One region of the Cupriavidus oxalaticus genome, then DNA from elsewhere that is predicted to be linked to it. Evidence: riboswitches for the same ligand, from Rfam matches in the RefSeq annotation. Region 1 holds a riboswitch; the other holds the start of a gene.
The links. Region 1 has a riboswitch for glycine ahead of JTE92_RS01980 (D-amino acid dehydrogenase). Riboswitches for the same ligand answer to the same signal wherever they lie in the genome.
Positions count from the first base shown of each region.

Region 2: linked by a shared signal. The riboswitch ahead of gcvT (glycine cleavage system aminomethyltransferase GcvT) and the one ahead of JTE92_RS01980 (D-amino acid dehydrogenase) in region 1 are both predicted to bind glycine.

Region 1 is NZ_CP069811.1:440,324-446,176, reverse strand. Features, by position in the region: gene JTE92_RS01985 (TonB-dependent receptor) at 1-1,601, opposite strand, end outside; glycine riboswitch at 1,854-1,955, shown strand; glycine riboswitch at 1,956-2,093, shown strand; gene JTE92_RS01980 (D-amino acid dehydrogenase) at 2,148-3,413, shown strand; gene JTE92_RS01975 (Zn-ribbon domain-containing OB-fold protein) at 3,651-4,049, opposite strand; gene JTE92_RS01970 (thiolase family protein) at 4,074-5,240, opposite strand; gene JTE92_RS01965 (MaoC family dehydratase) at 5,279-5,737, opposite strand.
Region 2 is NZ_CP069812.1:3,694,250-3,700,102, forward strand. Features, by position in the region: gene JTE92_RS29575 (UvrD-helicase domain-containing protein) at 1-1,498, opposite strand, end outside; gene JTE92_RS29580 (YMGG-like glycine zipper-containing protein) at 1,750-1,977, shown strand; glycine riboswitch at 2,082-2,168, shown strand; glycine riboswitch at 2,190-2,328, shown strand; gene gcvT (glycine cleavage system aminomethyltransferase GcvT) at 2,425-3,552, shown strand; gene gcvH (glycine cleavage system protein GcvH) at 3,652-4,032, shown strand; gene gcvP (aminomethyl-transferring glycine dehydrogenase) at 4,149-5,853, shown strand, end outside.

The sequences.
Region 1 (5,853 bases):
GCCTGGCCCAGCGAGAGCCGGCCCAGCCAGTCCTGCCCGATGGCCTTTTCCAGCGCCAGCTTGGGCGACCAGTTGGACTCGCTGCGCACCGGGTAGGCGACATCCACGCCCGGCTGGCTGCGGCTGCCATCATAGGCGCGCCAGTGTTCCCAGCGCACGCCCGGGATCAGCTTCCAGTCCTCGGCGAAGTACCACGCGTCCTGCGCGTACAGCGCCTGCGTCTCGGTCTTGCCGGCAAAGGCGTTGTTGAACGCGGAGATGGTGGCGGCCTGCCAGTCTGAGGTGTTGTAGGTGGTGTTGCTGAGCCGGTAGTTGTCGTAGTGGTAGCCGAGGGTGACCCAGTGGCCGCCCTTGAGCTGCTGCGGGCGGTAGTCGGCCTTCAGGTCAAGCGTGCGCCAGCCGGTACCGTCGCCATAGGTCACCGTGCCCGGGCCATTGCCCGCGGTGCTGGCGGTGCGGCTGATGTCCTTGCTGACATCGAACAGCGATGCCACGCCGGAGAAGTTCCAGCCGGTCTCGTTGCGCGTGCGCAGCGACAGGCCGTAGAGCCAGCGCGCGTCTTCGCCGTTGCTCGGGGCAAAGGCGTTGGCCGGAATCACGTATTGATAGCCGCCGATATTGACCGGGCCGTTCGACACCACGTTGCCATTGGCATCGCGCAGGTAGCTGCCGGTGCTGTTGGAACGGTCCTGCTGCCAGTAGGCGGCCGTGAACTGTGCCTGCAGGGTGTTCGTGATGTCATAGCCCAATTTGACCTTGAATTGATCTTGGACTGTGTGCGTAACGCCCTCGCTATTGACACCCATTACCACCCGATCGCGACCCGTCTGGTCCTGATCGAAATAGGCACCGGATACAGCGACATCCGTCGCATTGGCGGGCCTTGTCGAACGCGCCGCGGTGTAAAAGCTCAGCGGCTGGCTCTTGCTGTCCTGCCGGTCGACGCTGACCAGCCACGAGAACGGCCCGACGCGGTCGCCCACGTAGGCGTTGGCATGCACGCCGTTGAAATTGTCGTGCGTGCCGTACAGGTTGAAGCGCTGCGTGAACAGCTGCACGCTGGCATCGCCTTCGAACTTCTCCGGCGTGCGCGTGCTGATCAGCACGGTCGCGCCCAGCGAGTTGCCCGGGTACAGCGCCGAATAGGGGCCATACAGCACGTCGACGCGCTCGATCTCGGCGGCGTTGACCAGCGACCAGCGCGGGGGGAAGGAGAAATCGGAGCCCAGCAGGTTGGACAGCAGCAGGCCGTCGGCATAGACCAGCCCGCGCGCCGACTGGCGCGAGCTGGTGCTGCGCACCGAGATGATCGAGTTCATATCGCCGATGAAGCGCTTGCGCACGGCGAGGTTGGGCGCGTACTTGAGCGCGTCTTCGGTGTTGACCACGTTGAAGTCCGCCATGCGCGCGGCGCTGATGCCGTAGGCGGGCGATGGCGTATTGGGCGGCGTGGCCGGCGTTTCGCCGCGCTCGGTCTTCGCCGAGACCACGACTTCCTGCAAGGGCTGCGGCGCGCTGACGGGTTCATCCGGCTGCGCGCCGGCGATGCCGGGGCCCATCAGCGCGGCCGAGGCGGCCAGCGCGATCCGATTTCTTCTCACTGGAATACCTTTCTGTTCTTTTGCCTCGCCGGCCGGTGCGCCGTATCCGGCTCGTGTTACGGCGCACTTCCTCCGCGTAGCGAGTGCTGACATTCTAGGGGGCGGGCCGGTTTGACGCAGTGCGACATAGCGCCGCGCCGGTACGGAAGCGACTCGACCCATCCATGCGAACACGCCTGGCTCCATTCACGTTTACCCGCATATCCACATGCGGCCTTTGTCTCTAGATTTGCCCGGATTGGCGTTCGCGCCAACGTGATGCTGGGAGAGACTGATCCGGCGGCAGCCGCCGCGGACAGCGCCGAAGGAGCAACCGCCCCGGAAACTCTCAGGCAAAAGGACCGGTATCACGCGTCACAGCACTCTGAAGAATGCCGCCATCGTCAGCCGGCATACCGAAGGAGCAAGCGGCCCCGCCTCCGGTACCCCCGGTACCCCCGGTACCACCGGCGACTGTCGTGAATCTCTCAGGTCAGGAACAGAGGGGGCGTCCGCCACGCATGTCGCGTGCGGGCTCCCACCCCGACGTTTCTGGACTGCCAGATCATGAAGACAATCGCCGTCATCGGCGGTGGCATCACCGGTGTCACCACGGCCTACGCGCTCGCCCGGCGCGGCTTCTCCGTCACCCTGTTCGAGCGCCATCGCTACGCCGCGATGGAAACCTCGTTCGCCAACGGCGGGCAGCTGTCCGCCTCCAACGCCGAGGTCTGGACGCACTGGTCCACCATCGTCAAGGGCCTGAAGTGGATGCTGCGCAGCGACGCCCCGCTGCTGGTCAACCCGCGGCCGAGCTGGCACAAGCTGAGCTGGTTCGCCGAGTTCATCGCCTCGATCCCGCACTACCGCCGCAACACCATCGAAACGGCGCGCCTGGCCATCGCGGCGCGCGAGCACCTGTTCGCGTGGGCGGCGCAGGAAGGCATCGACTTCGACCACAAGCCTGAAGGCATCCTGCATATCTACCGCGACAAGGCGGGCTTCGAGCACGCGGGCCGCGTCTCGGCCCTGCTGGCGCAGGGCGGGCTGGAACGCCGCGCGGTGACGCCGGCGGAAATGCGCGCAATCGAGCCGACGCTGGCCGGCACCTACTACGGCGGCTATTTCACCGAAAGCGATTCGACCGGCGATATCCACAAGTTCACCAGCGGACTGGCCGCCGCCATCGAGCGCATGGGCGTGCGCTGCCGCTACGGCGAGGACGTGCGCAAGGTCACCACCGATGGCCGCAGCGCCAGCGTGACCGTGCAGCAAGGCGCGGACAGCGCCACCTCGACCTTCGACGGCGCGGTGATCTGCGCCGGCACCGCCAGCCGCGCGCTGGCCGCCGGGCTGGGCGACCGCGTCAACATCTATCCGGTCAAGGGCTATTCGATCACGGTCAATTTGAACGACGCCGCGAGCCAGGCAGCGGCGCCGACCGTCAGCCTGCTCGACGATGAAACCAAGCTGGTCACCAGCCGCCTGGGCGATGACCGCTTCCGCGTGGCCGGCACCGCGGAGTTCAACGGCTTCAACCGCGACATCCGCGCCGACCGCATCCGGCCGCTGGTGGAATGGGTGCAGCAGTGCTTTCCGGGCGTCAGCACGCGCAGCGTGGTGCCGTGGGCGGGGCTGCGGCCGATGCTGCCAGATATGCTGCCGCGCGTGGGCCGCGGGCGGGCGCGCTGCATCTTCTACAACACCGGGCACGGGCACCTGGGCTGGACGTTGTCCGCGGTGACGGCGGATATGGTGGCCGGGGTGGTGGCGCAGGCGCTGGAAGCGCAGAAGATGGCCGTGCCGGGTGGGATGGTGTTAGGGAAGGCCTGAGCGGCTGACAGCAGATTCAGCCGTGACGGCAGCGGGATTTCAAACCCAAACTACCGCCCCTTGCGGACGCTCCCCTCTCCCGCGAAGTGGGAGAGGGGTGGGGGTGAGGGCCGAGCGTCAACGGAGTGAAGCGCGTCGCGATTGCGAGCGCCTGCCCTCACCCCCTGCCCCTCTCCCGCATGCGGGAGAGGGGAGCAAACCAGCGACGCGCGTTGCGCACGTCGCCTGGCCTCAGCTTCAAGCCGGCGCAAACACCGGCACCGGCGCCCCATCCACGCTGGGCGCGAACTTGACCTTCACCTTCTGCCCGATGCGCACCGCATCGAGATCGCAATCGACGATATGGGTCATCATGGTCACGCCCTCGTCCAGCGTCACATAGGCAATGCAATACGCCTGCGGACCGGCCTTGCGCGTGACGCTGTACGAGTAGATGGTGCCGCGGCCGCTGGCGGTCTTCCAGACCGTATCGCCCATGCAGAACGGGCACAGCGTGCGCGGATACCAGTGCGTCTTGCCGCATGACTGGCAGTGCTTGACCAGCAGCCGGCCTTCGCGCGCGGCCTGCCAGAATTCGATGTTGTCGGGCTGTTCGTCCGGGGCCTTGTAGGCCATGGGAGTGTACGGGGTCGTCATGTCAGTTGCTCCGGCGATCGTTCATCATTCGCGCTCGAGGATCAGGGTGGCGCTGCCGTGGCGCGAGCCCAGGTAGCCGCCGGTGCCTTGCGCCAGCGCCAGGTCGCAGTTCTTGACCTGCACCGCCGGGTGCGCCTCGCCGCGCAGCTGGCGCACGGCCTCGATCACCTTGGTGATGCCGCCGCGGTTGGCCGGGTGGTTGTTGCACAGGCCGCCGCCATCGGTATTGAACGGCAGCTTGCCGACGCCCGAGATCAGGTTGCCGTCGGCGACGAACTTGCCGCCCTCGCCCTTCTTGCAGAAGCCCAGGTCTTCCAGCTGCATCAGCACGGTGATGGTGAAGCTGTCGTAGATCGAGGCGTACTTGATGTCGGCCGGGGTCACGCCCGCTTCCGCGAACGCGGCCGCGCCGGAGAACTTCGCGCCCGACCAGCTCAGGTCGACCTCGCCGCCGAGCTGGCCCTTGACGTATTCGCCGGCGCCCAGGATCTTCACCTTCGGACGCTTGAGCGTGGCCGCGATCTCGGGCCGCGCCACGATCAGCGCGCCGCCGCCGTCGGACACCACGCAGCAGTCGAGCTTGTGCAGCGGGTCGGCGATCAACGGCGAGTTCAGCACCTCTTCCACCGTGACCACGTTGCGCAGCATTGCGTGCGGGTTGTGCTGCGCGTGGTGCGATGCAGCCACCTTGACCCATGCCAGCTGCTCGGGCGTGGTGCCGTACTCGTACATATGGCGCATCGCCACCATCGCGTACAGGTTGACGGTGACGGGATTGAACGGCGCCTCGAACGGCGCGTCCGGCAGGTTGGCGCCCCAGTTGCGCGCCTGCGTGCCGGTCGAGCCTTCCGAGCGCGGCCGGCCCGCCAGCGTGATCAGCGCCACGTTGCACTTGCCGGCGGCAATGGCCTGCGCGGCATGCGAGACATGCACCAGGTAAGCGGAGCCGCCGGTGTCGGTGGAGTCCACATGGCGCACCTTCAGGCCCAGATAATCGACCATGTTGGTGGCGCCCAGCCCCGGCGCATCGCCGGCGCAGAAATAGCCGTCCACGTCCGACAGTGACAGGCCGGCATCGGCCAGCGCGCCGCGTGCGGATTCCGCATGCAGCTGCGCCACCGACTTGTCCGGGGCCTTGCGGGTCGGGTGCTCGTAAGCCCCGACGATATATGCCTTGCCTTTGATGCTCATGGGAGTCTCGTCCTGCTTGGGATGGATATTGGGTAAGTTCAGAAGCGCATCAGCACCAGCCAGGTCGCCACCATGGCCGGCCGCTCGCTGCCTTCGACCTGCATCTCGACCTTCCAGTGGCAGCGCACTTCGCCGGGGCGGACATCGTCGAGCTGCTGCAGCGTGAACGCGCCGCGCACGCGCGCGCCGGCCGGCACCGGGCCGGTGAAGCGCAGCCGGTCGAAGCCATAGTTCAGCGCCAGCTTGCGGCCCGGGAAGGCAAAGCACTGCCCGAACGCCGCCGACACCATCGACAGGATCAGGAAGGCGTGCGCGACCGTGCAGCCGTAGGGCGAATCCGCCGCGGCGCGCTCGGGGTCCACGTAGATCCACTGCCGGTCATGCGTCAGCTCGGCAAAGGTATCGATGGCGTCCTGCCCGATGGGGAAGTACTCGCTCACCGCGGCCGGCGCGGCGCAAAGCGCACGCAGGTCGTCGAGCGATGCAATGCTGTGCATGAGGGGTCCTGAATCTTGAGGCTGTACCGCGGCTTTGCGCTCGAGTGTAGCGACGCCGCCGAAGCGGCGTCCAATATCGTTTGCCGCGCGATTGATAAGCATTGTTTATCGGCCCA
Region 2 (5,853 bases), on a different replicon from region 1:
CGTAGTGGATGCCGGCCATCAGGTCGTCGAGCACTTCGGTGGCCGGATCTTTGGCCGCGCGGTCGGCCAGCCGCACCATCGATTCGCAGAACACCCGCAGCGGCTCCAGCTGGCGCGGCTGCAGCTTGCCCTCGATGCCGCCCATCATCGCCGCCTCGAACAACGACACCTTGGCCTGCCCGGCGAACGTGCCCAGCACTTCGAGCGTGGTGTTGCCGACGCCGCGGCGCGGCGTGGTGATCGCGCGGATAAAGGCGGGATCGTCGTCGGGATTGGCGATCAGGCGCAGGTAGGCGCAGATGTCCTTGATCTCGGCCTTGTCGAAGAAGCTCTGGCCGCCCGACAGCACATAGGGAATGCGCTCGCGCCGCAGGATCTGCTCGAACAGCCGCGCCTGGTGGTTGCCGCGGTACAGGATGGCGTAGTCGCGGAACTGCGCGCGGCGCTCGAACTTGTGCGCCGACAGGCGGAACACCACCGACTCGGCCTCGTGCTCCTCGTCGTTCATCGGGTGGATGGCGATGGGATCGCCCATGCCGTGCTCGCTCCACAGCTTCTTGTCGAAGAGCTTGGGATTGTTGGCAATGACCGCGTTGGCCGCTTCCAGGATGCGCACGGTGGAGCGGTAGTTCTGCTCCAGCTTGATCACCTTGAGGTCGGGGAAGTCGGTCTGCAGCCCGCGCAGGTTGTCCAGGGTGGCGCCGCGCCAGCCGTAGATGGCCTGGTCGTCATCACCCACCGCGGTAAAGGCCGGCGCGCGCAGGTGCGAGCCGCCCGCCAGCAGCTTGAGCAGCTGGTACTGGCAGGCGTTGGTGTCCTGGTATTCGTCGACCAGGAAGTAGCGCAGCCGGTTCTGCCACTTGAGCTGCACCGCCTCATTGCGCGCGAACAGCTCCGCGGGCAGGCGGATCAGGTCGTCGAAATCCACCGCCTGGTAGGCGTTCAGCGTGGCGACGTAGTTGCGGTAGACCAGCGCGGCCTGGTGCTCGTCGGCATTCCCGGAAACCGCGGCCTGCGCGATCGCGGCCTCGGGGTCGACCATGCCGTTCTTCCACAGCGAGATCGTGCTCTGCACGCCGCGGATCAGCTTCTTGTCGGTGGTGCCGAGCTGCTCCTGGATCAGGCCGAAGCAGTCGTCCGAGTCCATGATCGAGAACTGCGGCTTGAGGCCCACGTGCTCCGCCTCCATGCGCAGGATCTGCACGCCCAGCGAATGGAAGGTGCAGACCGTCAGCTGCCTGAGCGGGATGCGCTTGCCTTCGCGCGTGGTCTTGCCTTCCATCAGCTTGCCGATGCGCTCCTGCATCTCCTTGGCCGCCTTGTTGGTGAAGGTCACGGCGGCGATATGGCGCGGCTCGAAGCCCTTGTCCTCGATCAGGTGCGCGATCTTCTGCGTGATCACGCGGGTCTTGCCGGAGCCCGCCCCGGCCAGCACCAGGCAGGGGCCGTCCAGGTAGCGGACGGCTTCGGATTGGGCGGAATTCAGGCCATGGCTCATGCGAAGGGCGGTCGGGAGATGGGGCGGCGAGGCGCGCGCCAGGGGCAGGCAGCACACGCGCCCGGCGGCAAAGCTGTCGATGTTAACACGCTGGCCGCGACCGGTCAGTCAGCACCTGCCGCATCGTCGCCCCTCCTTGTGTCACTGGCGTAACACTTCGTAAAGCCCGGAGCCAATGAACCTGCGCCAGGTTCTAACCATCATGTCCAGGCGTGTCTCGGACATGCAATATCCATCACTCGGAGCCAACAATGAAAACCCTGCAGAGATTGACCAAGGTGGCCCTGATCGGCGCGACGGTCGCGGCATTCGCCGGTTGCGCGGACATGACCCCGAAGCAACGCAATACCGCCATCGGCGCGGGTGCGGGTGCCGTGGGCGGCGCCATCCTGACCGAGGGCAGCGCACTGGGTACGCTGGGTGGCGCGGCCGTGGGCGGCGTGATCGGTAACGTCGTGACCGACGACAAGCGTAAATAAGGACGCTGCGATCCACCCCTGGCGGCGGGGCGCAGGAACGGGTACAGCCGCCGGGCGGCCGTCCGGCCTGGTTTGACAAAGGCCGGGGCCTCCCGTACATTGCGCGCATCCGACCGGGAGAGCGCGCACAACTGCGCCGCCGAAGGGGTATCACCCGAAAACTCTCAGGCACCACGGACCGTTCGGATCGGCATGCAACATGCACACGATGCATGCCGAACTCTGGAGAGCGGCACCCGCCATGCGTGGCGAGCGTGCCCACCGAAGGGGCGCGCGAGGCAGATGTTGATCGGATCCGGTCCACCGGATCCGCCTCGTAATCTCTCAGGTATCGAGGACAGAGGGGTCATCCGCCGCAGCGGATCGCTTGGCCATTTGGGCATAGCGATCGTTGCGGCGGATGGCCCTTTTTTGTTTTCGCAACCCGACATTGCCCCCGAGGATTCCATGACGCTCCAGGCCACGCCCCTCAATGCCATCCACCGCGCCCTCGGCGCCCGCATGGTCGACTTCGGCGGCTGGGATATGCCGGTCAACTACGGCTCCCAGATCGAAGAGCACAATGCCGTGCGCACCGACGCCGGCATGTTCGACGTGTCGCACATGTGCGTGGTCGACCTCAGCGGCGCCAATACCCGTACCTTCCTGCGCGGCCTGCTGGCCAACAACGTCGACAAGCTGCAGACGCCGGGCAAGGCACTCTATTCCTGCATGCTCGACGAAAAAGGCGGCGTCATCGACGACCTGATCGTCTACTTCTTTGCCGAGGACCGTTTCCGCCTGGTGGTCAACGCCGGCACCGCGGTCGGCGATATCGACTGGATCCGCGCCCGCAACGAGGCCACCGGGAGCGGCGTGACCATCACGCCGCGCCGTGAAGACGTGGCGCCCGAGGGCGTGCAGCCGCTGGCGATCGTCGCGGTGCAGGGGCCCAACGCCCGCGCCAAGGTGTGGAGCACCTTCCCGTCGACCCAGCCTTCCGACGCGCTCAAGCCCTTCAACGCTGCCGTGGTCCAGGACTCCGCGCTCGGCGAGGTCATGGTCGCGCGCACCGGCTACACCGGCGAAGACGGTTTCGAGCTGGTCGTGCCGGCGGCCAGCGTCGCCGGCCTGTGGGAAAAGCTGAACGCCGCGGGCGTGCGCCCGGCTGGCCTGGGTGCGCGCGACACGCTGCGCCTGGAAGCCGGCATGAACCTGTATGGCCAGGACATGGACATCAACACCTCGCCGCTGGACGCGGGCCTGGCCTGGACCGTCGACCTGCAGAGCGAGCGCGACTTCACCGGCAAGACGGCGCTGGCCGCCAACGGGCAACAGCAGCAGTTCCTCGGCCTGATCCTGCGGGACAAGGGCGGCGTACTGCGTGCCCATCAGAAAGTCATCACGCCTGCCGGTGACGGCGAAATCACCAGCGGCACCTTCAGCCCCTCGCTGTCGCAATCGATCGCGTTCGCGCGCCTGCCGAAAGGCGTGAACGTCGGCGACACCGTGCAGGTGGAGATTCGCGACCGCAAACTCAACGCGACTGTGGTTAAACTGCCGTTTGTGCGTAATGGCAAGGCACTCGTGAGCTAAGGGAAGCACCCGCTCACCCAACGGTCGCCCTCGCCTGCCGGCAGCGTTGCCGGGCAGGCATCACCCAACAAGAAACAGATCTGAATCCGGAGAACCTTCATGAATTTCCCCGCCGACCTCAAATACACCGAGTCGCATGAGTGGGTGCGCGTCGAAACCGACGGCACGCTCACCATCGGCATCACCGACCACGCACAGGACGCGCTGGGCGACATCGTCTTCCTGGAACTGCCCGAGGTGGGCAAGTCGGTCGGTGCCGGCGACGCGCTGGCAGTGGTCGAATCGGTGAAGGCCGCTTCCGACATCTACGCCCCGGTGGCCGGCGAAGTGATTGCCGTCAACGAGGCCGCCACGGCCGCGCCGGAAAGCGTCAATGCCGACGCATTCGACGCGTGGCTGTTCAAGCTCAAGCCGGCCAACAGCGACGACGTCAACGGCCTGATGTCGGCCGACGCGTACAAGGCCAGCGTCGGCGCCTGATATTTCGTCGTTCCCGCCCACGTGCCCTTTGGGTATGCGCGGGAACGACAAGCGAATTTGCAGCGCTGCGGCACGGCTGACCACCTGCCGCGGCGCTCCCCACGAGGTTCTTGCCCATGAACGCCCCGCTTCCCATGACCGCCGCCCAAGGTAACCGGCCCACGCTGGCCGAACTGGAGGCGCGCGACGCCTTCGCCGCCCGCCATATCGGCCCCGATACCCCCGAACAGCAGCACATGCTGAAGGTGCTCGGCTACGACAGCCGGGCCGCGCTGATCGATGCCGTGATCCCCGCCGCCATCCGCCGCCGCGACGGCATGCCGATGGGCGAGTTCACCGAGCCGCTGAGCGAGGAAGCCGCGCTGGCGAAGCTGCGCGGGCTGGCCCGCAAGAACCGCGTGCTGAAGAGCTTCATCGGCCAGGGCTACTACAACACCGTCACGCCCGCGGTCATCCTGCGCAATATCTTCGAGAACCCGGCCTGGTACACGGCGTACACGCCCTACCAGCCGGAAATCTCGCAAGGCCGCCTGGAAGCGATGCTGAACTTCCAGCAGATGGTCACCGACCTGACCGGCCTGGATATCGCCAATGCGTCGATGCTGGACGAAGGCACCGCCGCGGCCGAAGCGATGACGCTGCTGCAGCGCGTGAACAAGCACGACTCGAACACCTTCTTCGTCGCCGACGACGTGCTGCCGCAGACGCTGGAAGTGGTACGCACACGCGCGCTGCCGATGGGCATCGAAGTGAAGGTCGGCCCCGCCGCCGACGCTGCCGCGGCCGGCGCCTTCGGCGTGCTGCTGCAGTACCCGGGCGTGAATGGCGATGTCAATGACTACCGCGCCATCGCTGCCGCCGTGCACGCCGCCGGCGGCCTGGTGGTGGCTGCCGCCGACCTGCTGGCGCTGACGCTGGTCACCGCGCCGGGCGAATGGGGTGCCGACGTGGCCGTGGGCAACTCGCAGCGCTTCGGCGTGCCGCTGGGCTTTGGCGGCCCGCATGCCGGCTACATGGCGGTGAAGGATGCGTTCAAGCGCTCGATGCCCGGCCGCCTGGTGGGCGTGACCGTCGACGCGCAGGGCAACAAGGCGTATCGCCTGGCGTTGCAGACGCGCGAGCAGCATATCCGCCGCGAAAAGGCCACCTCCAACATCTGTACCGCACAGGTGCTGCTGGCCGTGATGGCATCGATGTACGCCGTGTACCACGGCCCGCAGGGCCTGAAGCGCATCGCGCAGCGCGTGCATCGCCTGGCCGCGACGCTGGCCGCCGGCCTGGAACAGCTCGGCTTCGCCCGCGCCAACGCCACCTTCTTCGATACGCTGACGCTGGAAACCGGCTTCAACACCGAAGCCATCCACGCCGCCGCCACCGCGCGCGGCATCAACTTGCGCCACGTCAGCGCCACCCGCGTCGGCGTCTCGCTGGACGAGACCGCCACGCGTGATGACGTCATCGCGCTGTGGGAAGTGTTCATGCACGGCAAGCCGCTGCCGGCGGATCTCGACTTCGACAAGGTCGAAGCCGCCGCGCAGGACGCCTTTCCGGCCGAGCTGGCGCGCACCAGCGAATACCTGACGCACCCGGTGTTCAATACCCACCACGCCGAGCACGAGATGCTGCGCTACCTGCGCATGCTCGCCGACAAGGACCTGGCGCTGGACCGCACCATGATCCCGCTGGGCTCGTGCACGATGAAGCTGAACGCCACCAGCGAGATGATCCCGGTGACCTGGCCCGAGTTCAGCCAGATCCATCCGTTCGCGCCGCTGGACCAGACCGTGGGCTACCGCGAGATGATCGACCAGCTCGAGGCCA